DNA from 3 places in the Blautia sp. AF32-4BH genome. Region 3 is predicted to be linked to each of the others. Evidence: riboswitches for the same ligand, from Rfam matches in the RefSeq annotation. Region 3 holds a riboswitch; each other region holds the start of a gene.
What was found. A riboswitch is a leader RNA that binds a small molecule or an ion and turns the genes downstream of it on or off. The one in region 3 is predicted to bind cyclic di-GMP.

Region 1 (3,278 bases), on a different contig from region 3:
TTATTGGTTACGTAAAAATTCTCATCAGCATCAGCAAGATAATTTTCCACGAGTTCATAAACCTGTTTACCATTGATTTTTGCAACATATAATGGTGTATCTGAACTCTTCGCTGTCATCATGCCAACCCGGCTGCTGGTGCATTCTCCTTTGTACATAGAAGAAGTGAAATAATAATATGGTGCCAGAGCCAGCTGTGCATCATTTTCTTCTCTGATCGTAGTTAAAATGGAAGATGCTGCATCACGGCCATTTCTATCGTTCAGTGAAATGGAATATTCATTTTCAAAATTCACCGTTGCTTTTTCTTCTGGATCTTTACGATTCATTACACTGCGAAAAGTATCATAAGCCTGTATTTCATCCATTTCCCCTGACAGTAATCCGTGAACAGCCTCAAGACTTGCATCAAATGATTTTTGGGCGGAATATCGGATATAAACAGCATTATGATTAATTTCCTCTTCCAGTCCAGGCACATCCTGCATCATGGTTGGAACATCTGTATTCAATGAAATAACACCGCTTCCATCCGCAATCAGCTTTTGCCCCTCTTCTGAAATCATACAATCCAGCACATCCAGCGCAGTATCCAGTTTCTCCCGGTCTTTTTCCAGGTTTTTGTTAAATGCAATGTTTAAGGACGGAGTCATGTACACATAGGATTCATCCGATGTCTGTGAAAAGTAAGGAATACGGATCAGCTCCGCATCCATCTGTTTCTGCAGCTGCTGCATAACCGTCGGATGTCCATGAAACATTGCTGATTTTCCTTCGACAAACATCTGGGTTCCTGTATTGATATCAATATTGATATCTTCTTTACCAAAATGCGAGTCCTTAAGAAACTGACTGGTTTCTGAAAAAATACGTTTCCATAATACATCATCAAACTTTACTTCATCCGCTGCAGTCTCTGCACCGTTTCGCCATTCAATACCATCCAGGCTTGTAAACTCACCGATTGCCGCCGCCTGGATGATTTCATTATTAGACCAGTCTTCCCCAAGATCCATGGAATACGGTTTTATGCCATTATCATAAAACTGCTGACAGGCCTGTACATATTCCTCATAATTTTCTGGAATCTTTACGCCATACTGATCAAACAGTGTTTTGTTGGCAATGATCGTCTGCGGAATACCACAGATTGGCAGCCACTGGATTTCATCCTCCGCATTCTTATAATATTGCACCGCATAAGAATAATACTTGGAAACAACATCATAAGAAGCAAAATCCATAAGATAAGGCTGTAAGTCCTGTGCATCTGTTCCAGAAAATCGACGTACTGTTATAATATCCGGTAATTCATCATGTTCTTTAAAATAACTGTATAAATCGGTATCATTGTTACCTATAATAAATTCAATATCCTGATCTGGAAACTGTTCATGGATATAGGGTGCAATATTTTTCATCAAACGATTTTCCCACAGATAAACGGTAAGATGATCATCATTTATAGATACTTCTTTCTTTGACTGTCCACATCCAGACAAGACAGCAGATGCTACAAGTACACCTGACACCACTGCTATCAGACAACGTTTTGCCTTTTTCATACTTTTATTTTCCTCATTCTTTCCTGATAAAATCATTATTGTTACGTCTATGAAATAACACCGTAAAAAAGCACCGTCAGACAGACAGTGCATCTCATTTTATGCAACTGGCTGCCATTTTACAGGCCCTGTAGCTTTGCGTCCCAGACTTTCATCTGGTTTGCCAATTTCCTTATTATAGCTTTAATCTTATGTAAAAAACTGATTTTATTATACTTTAGTGTTCTACTATACACAAGAAAAAAATTAACATTTTAACGTTCAAAAACAAAAAAAGAACAGCCGATACATATACTCGAACTGTTCTCTTACTTCCGAAGTCCACGCAGCATTGACATTACTGTTTCCTGCTCATTTGTACTCAGATCATTCCATATCCCTAGAACTTCTTTCTGTTTTTCTGTCAGATTCTCTGAATTATCTTCCCGAAAAAACTGCGATAATGTCACGCCCAAAGCTACACATATTTTTTCAAGTGTGATCAGCGACGGCAGGTTTTCCTGCTCTGGTTCATATGGTACTTACAATTCCACGTTGTATGTGATAAACTATTATTGTCCATTTGGACTACCTTTACAATCCTTTTTACAACAAATATACTTATTATATCGAAAAAATAATATGAAAATATCTGCAGAAATTATTAAGATATTGCCAAAACATAGAAAACAAATCACGGAGATAACAGAAACCACACTTCCCATCGGACAGATCGCCCTGCAGACCGGCTTCAGCCAGCAGTCCTATTTCGGAAAATGTTTCCGTGAAAAAATGAACTGCTCCCCACGGGAATACCGCAAGAATAGAACCGAATGCCGCTTTGTATAAAATGGCATCCGGTTCTGTTCTTTTTATTTCGCTGCGGCACTTGCCCAAAACGCTCTGTTTCTTCCCGCAACCCATTTATTTTCTTTCACACAGTAGCTTCCTCTTAAACGAATATCTTCTGAAGAACTTCCGACCTCTACTGCATATCGTCCTTTTTCCACTTTCCAGTGCATATCAATGTCCAGAAAAGCCATTTGATCCGTTTTCACCTCAAAGCATACCGTTTTCTTTTCGCCCTTTCGCAGGTGAATGCGCTTAAAACCTGCCAGTTCTTTTACTGGTCTTGTCAGGCTGGCATATTCATCTCGTAAATAAAGCTGGACGACCTCATCTCCTTCACAGCTTCCCGTGTTCTCAACAGCGCAGGAGATCTGAACCGTATCTGCTGCCTTTTCATTTCCCATCGAGATATGTAAATCCGAATATGTAAATGTTGTATACGACAGTCCGTATCCAAAATAATATCTCGGTCTGTGCGGCATATTCACATAATTGGCAAAACCGATACTGCCGCTCTGATCCCAGGAGGAACCATATGGATGATTGTAATAAACCGGAAGCTGTCCCACTCCATAAGCAACGGTAACCGGAAGTTTTCCTCCCGGATTATATATTCCGGTTAAAATATCAACTACTGCTTCTGCTCCTGTTTCCGATGGACTCCATGCTTCCAGAATAGCATCTAAATATTCCTCTGCAGCATCACTGGAAATCGGTCTTCCATCAAAGTGAACGCCAACCAATGGTTTTCCAAGCTGCGCAGCCTTGCGAATAAATGCATCCTGACATTTTGGAAGGTTAATATCAGTACTGTCAATTCCTTCTCCCATTGATGCCATGGAACACGTTCCGTGCTTACCGCCAAGCGTCAGTATCACAATGTCT
Region 2 (3,278 bases), on a different contig from region 3:
CAACTGTTCTATCCTCTGCAATTCTCAGCTCTATGAAAACCTCAAAACAACTTCCCTGTCCCAGTTCACTCTCCAAATCAATGGTACCTCCCATTGCTTCAACCAGATTTCTGGTAATAGCCATTCCAAGACCGGTTCCCTGGATCTTATTCGTCACAGAACTTTCGGCACGGGTAAAAGCATCAAAGATTTTATCTTTGAAATCTGCTGACATTCCTATTCCATTATCCCTGACTAAGAAACGGTACTTTGCATGGACGGATGAATTTGTTTCACATTCTTCTACCAGAAACTGAATTTCTCCACCTTCCTGCGTGTACTTCACTGCATTAGAAAGCAGGTTGCTGAAAATCTGCATCAGGCGAAGCTGATCCCCGTTCACCCACTCATGTCGGATATTTTTCTTTGTTGTAAGAATCTGTTTCTTTTCATCTATCTGTGAATGAAATAGATTATTGATTTCCTGTATAAAATTCAGAATAGAGAAATCATCGTATTTAAAAACTGTTTTTCCTGCCTCAATTTTGCTCATATCCAGAATATCATTAATAATCCCTAACAGATGCTGGGATGAAATATCTATTTTATCTGCATACTCTATTACTTTATCTTTATTTCCTGCATCATGTCTTATTAATGACGTCATACCAATAACTGCATTCATAGGAGTACGTATATCATGTGACATATTAAACAGAAAATTAGATTTTTCAACACTGGCTGTTTTCGCCTGCTCCAATGCTTTCTGCAGTTTTTTATTTAATTCCACTACTGTGTTTTCCGATTCCTGTGTCCTGTGCAGTAACATAATCATAAAAACAAATCCAGTTAAAAGCAAAACAATCAGTAAACCGCAGCCCCATAGTCTATATAACTTTTCATTGCTATTCCATCCGTTTTCAGGCATCACTTCCAGAATCCATTGACTGTCACCTAATTCGAAAGTATATGTGACAGGATCAATCATTTCCACAACTGAGCCATACACTTCTTCGTATGTTTCATCCCACGGTGCAATACTTTTAGACAACTTATATTCATAGCTAAAATCGGTAAGTGACTTTATAGAATCAGCGAATATATCCGGTACACGAATAATTACAATTGTAAATCCCCAAAATGTCCTTTCGCCATTTTTCTGCTCCACATACACCGGATTTCTTACAGCAATCCCGTTCCACCCTGTTTCAAAGAAAATGGTCCCTGCATGGTTATCACATCATTGTCTCTGGCATAACAAGATATCTTTCCTCGTTCTTTATCATAAATAAGATCTATCTTTCCAGCCTCATTTCCGTCTTCCGGATAAATCTCAGTCACTACGCCGTCTGGTGCGATCTGAATACTCTGGATATAATCTGCCATCATATTCTCTGCAACTTTCGAGAACATGGAAATTTTTCCGTTTTCACTAATAACAATCTGTTCAAAAGTATTTGTAATATCAATTCCCCTCACGATATCAGCCTTCATATGATCTGCATACGTTACTGCGTTTAATTCAGCTCTTGACCTTATCAAATCCCTTTGACTGCTATCCGCACGAATGTCTATATTCACCAGAACAACCAAACCGATCATCAATACAAATACCGGAATCCATAACTCTTTTTTTATCCTAAATGTATTTTTTTGTTCCTGTGCTGACTTAATTTTCTTCCACATAACCGATTTCCTTTACACCTGCGTTTTTATCTACTTCATTTTTATATTTTAGCATCCACCAATTATTGCCTGTTTTAGTTTCTTTTTAATCTCCAAAAATGAAAAAAGCATTGTCATTGCAGACAATGCATCTTTAACGTGGCAACTGGCTACCATTTTACAGGCCCTATAGCTTTGCGTCGCAGACTTTCATCTGTTTTGCCGTTTTTCTTATTATAGCTTTTAAACATATGAAAAAAAACTGGTTTTATTATACTCTAATGCTCGACTATGTACAAGAAAAACATTACCGTTTTAACGCCTAAAAACAAAAGAAGAACAGCCGATACATATACTCGAACTGTTCTCCTACTTCCGAAGTCCACGCAGCATTGACATTACTGTTTCCTGCTCATTTGTACTCAGATTGTTCCATATCCTTAAAACTTCTTTCTGTTTTTCTGTCAGATTCTCTGAATTACCTTCCTGAAAAAACTGTGATAATGTCACGCCCAAAGCTGCACATATTTTTTCAAGTGTAATCAGCGACGGCAGGTTTTCCTGCGCCATGATTCTTCCCAGTGATGACTGGGAAATTCCCGACAGCTGCGATAATCTATATTTACTGATATCACGCTTTTCACACAAAAATGTTATTTTATCCGCAATATACTTCTCTATCTGCAAGTAACTATACCTCATTTCCGCTATTACATGTTCTTATTGTACCTGTAATAATGAAAAAATATTAGTAATCAACTTTGCAAGTATTCATTCCCATTATAGGAAGTATACGGATAAAAAAATATAAAGATACTTTCGTTTCCGCAAAAGTCATTTTCGCTTATATCGTTTTTATAATAGCACAGACAGTTATGTTTGTCACATAAAAGTTTGAAACCTCAAACAAAAAAATAAGCCTGCCATCATCCGCAGATTTCTCCACAGACAACAGCAGGCTTCCTACTATCTCATCAACTCATTCACTTTTCTCTGCACTGCCCCATAATCATATCCCGCAGCCTGCAGTCTCTTCTTTCTGTCCCCGCCGTTCCCCACTTTCCGGCAATGACTTCCTTTGCTACAGTTTCCACACTCTTTTTGTTGCTACTTTTCACCAGCTCATTCACCTTCGCCTGCACTGCCGGATAATCATACCCTGCAGCCTGCAGTCTCTTCTTTCTGTCCTCGCCGTTCCCCCACTTTCCGGCAATCACTTCCTTCGCCACAGCTTCCACACTTTTCTTTCCTGTACCAGGATTCCCGCCGGTTCCTTTCACAGCCTTCTCATACTGCGGAGCCGCATATCCGCGGATATATCCCCATCCCAGGGGGATCACCCTTCTGTCAACCTTTTCACCCCGGTTACCTTCAATAGCAGTAATCATTCCCACCGGAAACCTCCTCCACAAAACCGATATGGTCACTGTACCCGTCATTCGGCTGTGTGGCCTTGTCCCAGTTATACACAATCACATAACCCGGCTCCGGCGTGATGGTTCCGTCTTCGATCCAGATCCCCACCTCCCTGAAGATCTTCACGTATTCCTCCACGCCGCACTCCCTGCCGATCAACTCACTGCATCCTGCCCTGATCCCTGCAGCAGACACACAGGTATCACACCATTCATCCG
Region 3 (3,278 bases):
TTGTGAATGCCACTCTTGTGATCTCACCCTTTTTAACTTCACACATGATTTCTTCCATCTTTTCCAGCGATAACTGTTTTTCTTTACTCAGCTGCTTTATCCGCTGAGCCTGTGAGAGTGACGGAATCGCCTGTGCATAATCCATTGCTTTAAGCAGTTCTCTTTGTTCATTTTCTTTCAGTGCTGCTATTTCCACAGCCGGGCAAAAAGAAATAATTTCATCATCCAGCTTCTGCAACATTTCTGGTATCAGCTTTGTCAGTGAAATATAACGCTGCACTTGTTTTGGGCTATCACCACAATCCTCACTGATAATATCTATCGAACGTTTTCTTGTTTTTTTGTGGTCAACTTGGCTCTTTTTTCGACCACTTTTTCTTTTCAATACGTCATTCTTTAATTTGTAAGCAAAAGCCTTTTCACTGTAGCTGATCCGTTCTCTATGAAGATTCGAATCCACCATGCTTAAGATGGAATCATCTTCACTTAATACCCGGATGATCACCGGTACTTTACGGTATCCAAGTTTCTCTGCAGCATGTTTTCTTCTGTGACCGGATATGATTTCATAGTAGCCATCCGGTACCGGTCTGACGATCAGCGGATTTAAGATTCCATATTTCTCAATGCTTTCCTGCAGAAGAAACATTTCCTTATCATCTTTCACCTGAAACGGATGCTCCTTAAAAGGGCGGAGACGTTCAATCTCAATTTCTATGATTCTTTCTTCTTTTTCTCCTGATTGTCTGTTTGCATCAGTCATCTTGACTCCTTTCCTCCAGGATTCAGGAAATAAAAAATGCCTGCCTGGAACTTTTGTTGTAAGAAAAGTTCCAAACAGACATTGCCGTTTGACTATTAGCTGTAGCTAATAGAATTGAATACTGTTTCAGCTAATTTATGTTTGCAGGTTTCGGAGAGATTGTTTCTTTTCCTGCCTTTTCTCTGATTTACATCCCCAAATAAGGGGTGACAACAGAGCGGAACCCAAATGTTAGCTGGACTCTTGAAAAACCATGTTTGCAAACCGGTGATTTTGATTAGCTGTCAGCTAACAAAAATCGGATTGTGTTAGCTGGAAATGGATCATTTTGAATGGAATTTCATGCCACGAACGTGATTAGAAAATAAGAAAAGCGTTCGCTGTCAGCTAATCCAGCTAACATTTTCGAACGCTTTGAAGCCCGTCGCCAAGAGGATTTGAACCTCCGACCCCTCGCTTAGGAGGCGAGTGCTCTATCCAGCTGAGCTATGACGACACATGCCGCAAACCCTTGATTTTACTGGGTTTCTGGGATTTTTCCCTTCGGCCATATATAAGATTATCAACTCTTTTTCGAGTTGTCAATCTACAGATTTTTTTACTTTGGTAACATTAGAACGTTCCCCAAATTGGGGAATGCTTTGTTGTCACCTTTGGCATTTTTCAGAATAGATTCGAACTGAAAGTTGTTTTTCATTTTTTCCCTTTGGGGAATGCCTCGGCTTTCTCTTAGGAGGGGGACGCTCTATCCTGCTGAGCTACAGAAACAAGAATTATAAATGTTTCAGCCAGGTCAGAAACAAAAATATTATACTATATTTTTGCTGCTTTTTCAAGACGAAACACATACTTGCGATTCCGCAGTTTACTTCAGGAATTTTCCATTGTGAGTACCTGATAAATTCTCTTATAGGCTTTTTCATAGGTCCAGCAGCCTTCGACATTGTTGTAGTATTCATTATTTTTTTCGACAACATATTCTAAATCGTTTTCTGTTATGAGTCTGTATTTCATCGTACACCTCCAATGTTAAAAACAGTAATCTGCCAAAATCCAGAGGTCATTATATCATATTCCGATGGGAAAGGAGAAGAGAGTCTTACAGCAATGAATTAAAATAAAAAAAGAATCTCGGCAAAGCAGTCGAAAGGCTGTGACGCAAAGCTACAGGGCCTGTAAAATGGCAGCCAGCTGCGTAAATATGGAACATTTCGGTGATGGATGGCATCGAGGCGACGAAAAAAATTCGAAACAGTGTGCGTGAGGACAATGATGTTCCGATTTTTGCGATGACAGCAAATACCTTTGCAACGGACCGCAAGCGGTGCGCGGACGCGGGCATATTCCGAAACCGGTGAATTTAAAAGAGATTCAGACGACGCTGGACGAGAAAGTGCGGACGGCATGCGCCGGATAACGGGACGGATTAATAACAGAAAAATTTGGAGAAGGGGCTCTACTGCTTTGGATTGCAGTGGAGCCTTTTTATGGTGTATCATAGGAAGTAAAAGAAAACAGGGGAGAATCACGGAATGGAAATTGCAGAAAATATCACATGGACCGAGGAACTGGAAAGGCTGGATGTGCTTCTTTCGCAGGGGCAGTTCGAGCTGCTGCTTCCGGGTGAGCGGTACGGTGGAGGAGAAAAGGAGATCTGGCTTGTCTATCTGATGAACGATGCGGCAGAGAGCTTTCTCGTTTTTCATGACGCGGAGCTGACGGGAACGTATCAGAAGGAATACGAGGGAGAAATAGATGCTGCACTGGAAAAAGACGGGGAGCAGTACGTTCTGATCGTGCGGCAGGGAGAGACGGTGTGCACGCTGTTTTTCAGCCGCCTTTCACTGGAAGTGCATCTGTTTGATTACGGAAAAACGGGTCATTTCTGGGTGGACGGATACGAGTATCTGCGGCAGATTGAGTTCCGTATTGCGATCCTGCGGGACAAGCTGGAATACCTCGGCGAGGCGTTCTGCACCGAGGAAGAAATGCGTCTGGCATCGCTGGCCAATTTCCCGCCGCTCAATTTCTGCTGCTACCCGGCCGTGCCGGATCAGTATCTCGTACCGTCATGCCCGTGGTGGGAAGCGACGGAAGAGGCAATTACGGAGATGAAAAAACTGGCATCGGAGGCAGGCGATAAAGTGCTGCTGTGGTATCTTGCACTTTATGAAAAATGGCAGGGAAAACTCCTCGCAAAACAGATCGCAAAACTGCTGCATACGAGCCGCCACGCGAAAGTCGTGGATTTACTGGAAAAAAAACTGGCCCGCGAAGCACAGAATTATCCGAAACGACGCTTCACCGGCGAAGAAGGAACCCAGATCCGAAAAATCCAGGAGCAGGCAATGAAACGGAAAAAGATACTGGAAGCCGAAGGAAAACGCGCATCATTGCTGCGCGAGGAGCCATTCTTTTATGCACGGGATTCGGTGGAATATAAGGTCCATCTGATGATCTGGGGAACGAGAGGGAAAGAGCGGGTTGTGGAGGTTGAGACGTTTAAAATTTCCAG

Region 1: another riboswitch for cyclic di-GMP. It lies ahead of DWZ44_RS16125 (ABC transporter substrate-binding protein); the one in region 3 lies ahead of DWZ44_RS14295 (response regulator).
Region 2: another riboswitch for cyclic di-GMP. It lies ahead of DWZ44_RS04775 (hypothetical protein); the one in region 3 lies ahead of DWZ44_RS14295 (response regulator).

Annotation. Positions count from the first base shown of each region.
Region 1 is NZ_QTVL01000019.1:4,079-7,356, reverse strand. It holds gene DWZ44_RS16125 (ABC transporter substrate-binding protein) at 1-1,565, opposite strand, end outside; cyclic di-GMP riboswitch class I at 1,665-1,740, opposite strand; gene DWZ44_RS19580 (helix-turn-helix domain-containing protein) at 2,187-2,393, shown strand; gene DWZ44_RS16110 (glycoside hydrolase family 3 N-terminal domain-containing protein) at 2,417-3,278, opposite strand, start outside.
Region 2 is NZ_QTVL01000003.1:1,830-5,107, reverse strand. It holds partial or broken gene DWZ44_RS04780 (ATP-binding protein) at 1-766, opposite strand, end outside; gene DWZ44_RS04775 (hypothetical protein) at 1,162-1,665, opposite strand; cyclic di-GMP riboswitch class I at 1,803-1,878, opposite strand; gene DWZ44_RS04770 (helix-turn-helix domain-containing protein) at 2,014-2,331, opposite strand; gene DWZ44_RS19465 (hypothetical protein) at 2,611-2,703, opposite strand; partial or broken gene DWZ44_RS19460 (glucosaminidase domain-containing protein) at 2,817-3,032, opposite strand; gene DWZ44_RS18390 (CHAP domain-containing protein) at 3,016-3,186, opposite strand.
Region 3 is NZ_QTVL01000013.1:70,293-73,570, reverse strand. It holds gene DWZ44_RS14310 (ParB/RepB/Spo0J family partition protein) at 1-859, opposite strand, end outside; tRNA gene DWZ44_RS14300 (tRNA-Arg) at 1,186-1,259, opposite strand; gene DWZ44_RS18255 (hypothetical protein) at 1,634-1,777, opposite strand; cyclic di-GMP riboswitch class I at 1,887-1,962, shown strand; gene DWZ44_RS14295 (response regulator) at 1,981-2,121, shown strand; gene DWZ44_RS14290 (DUF3878 family protein) at 2,296-3,278, shown strand, end outside.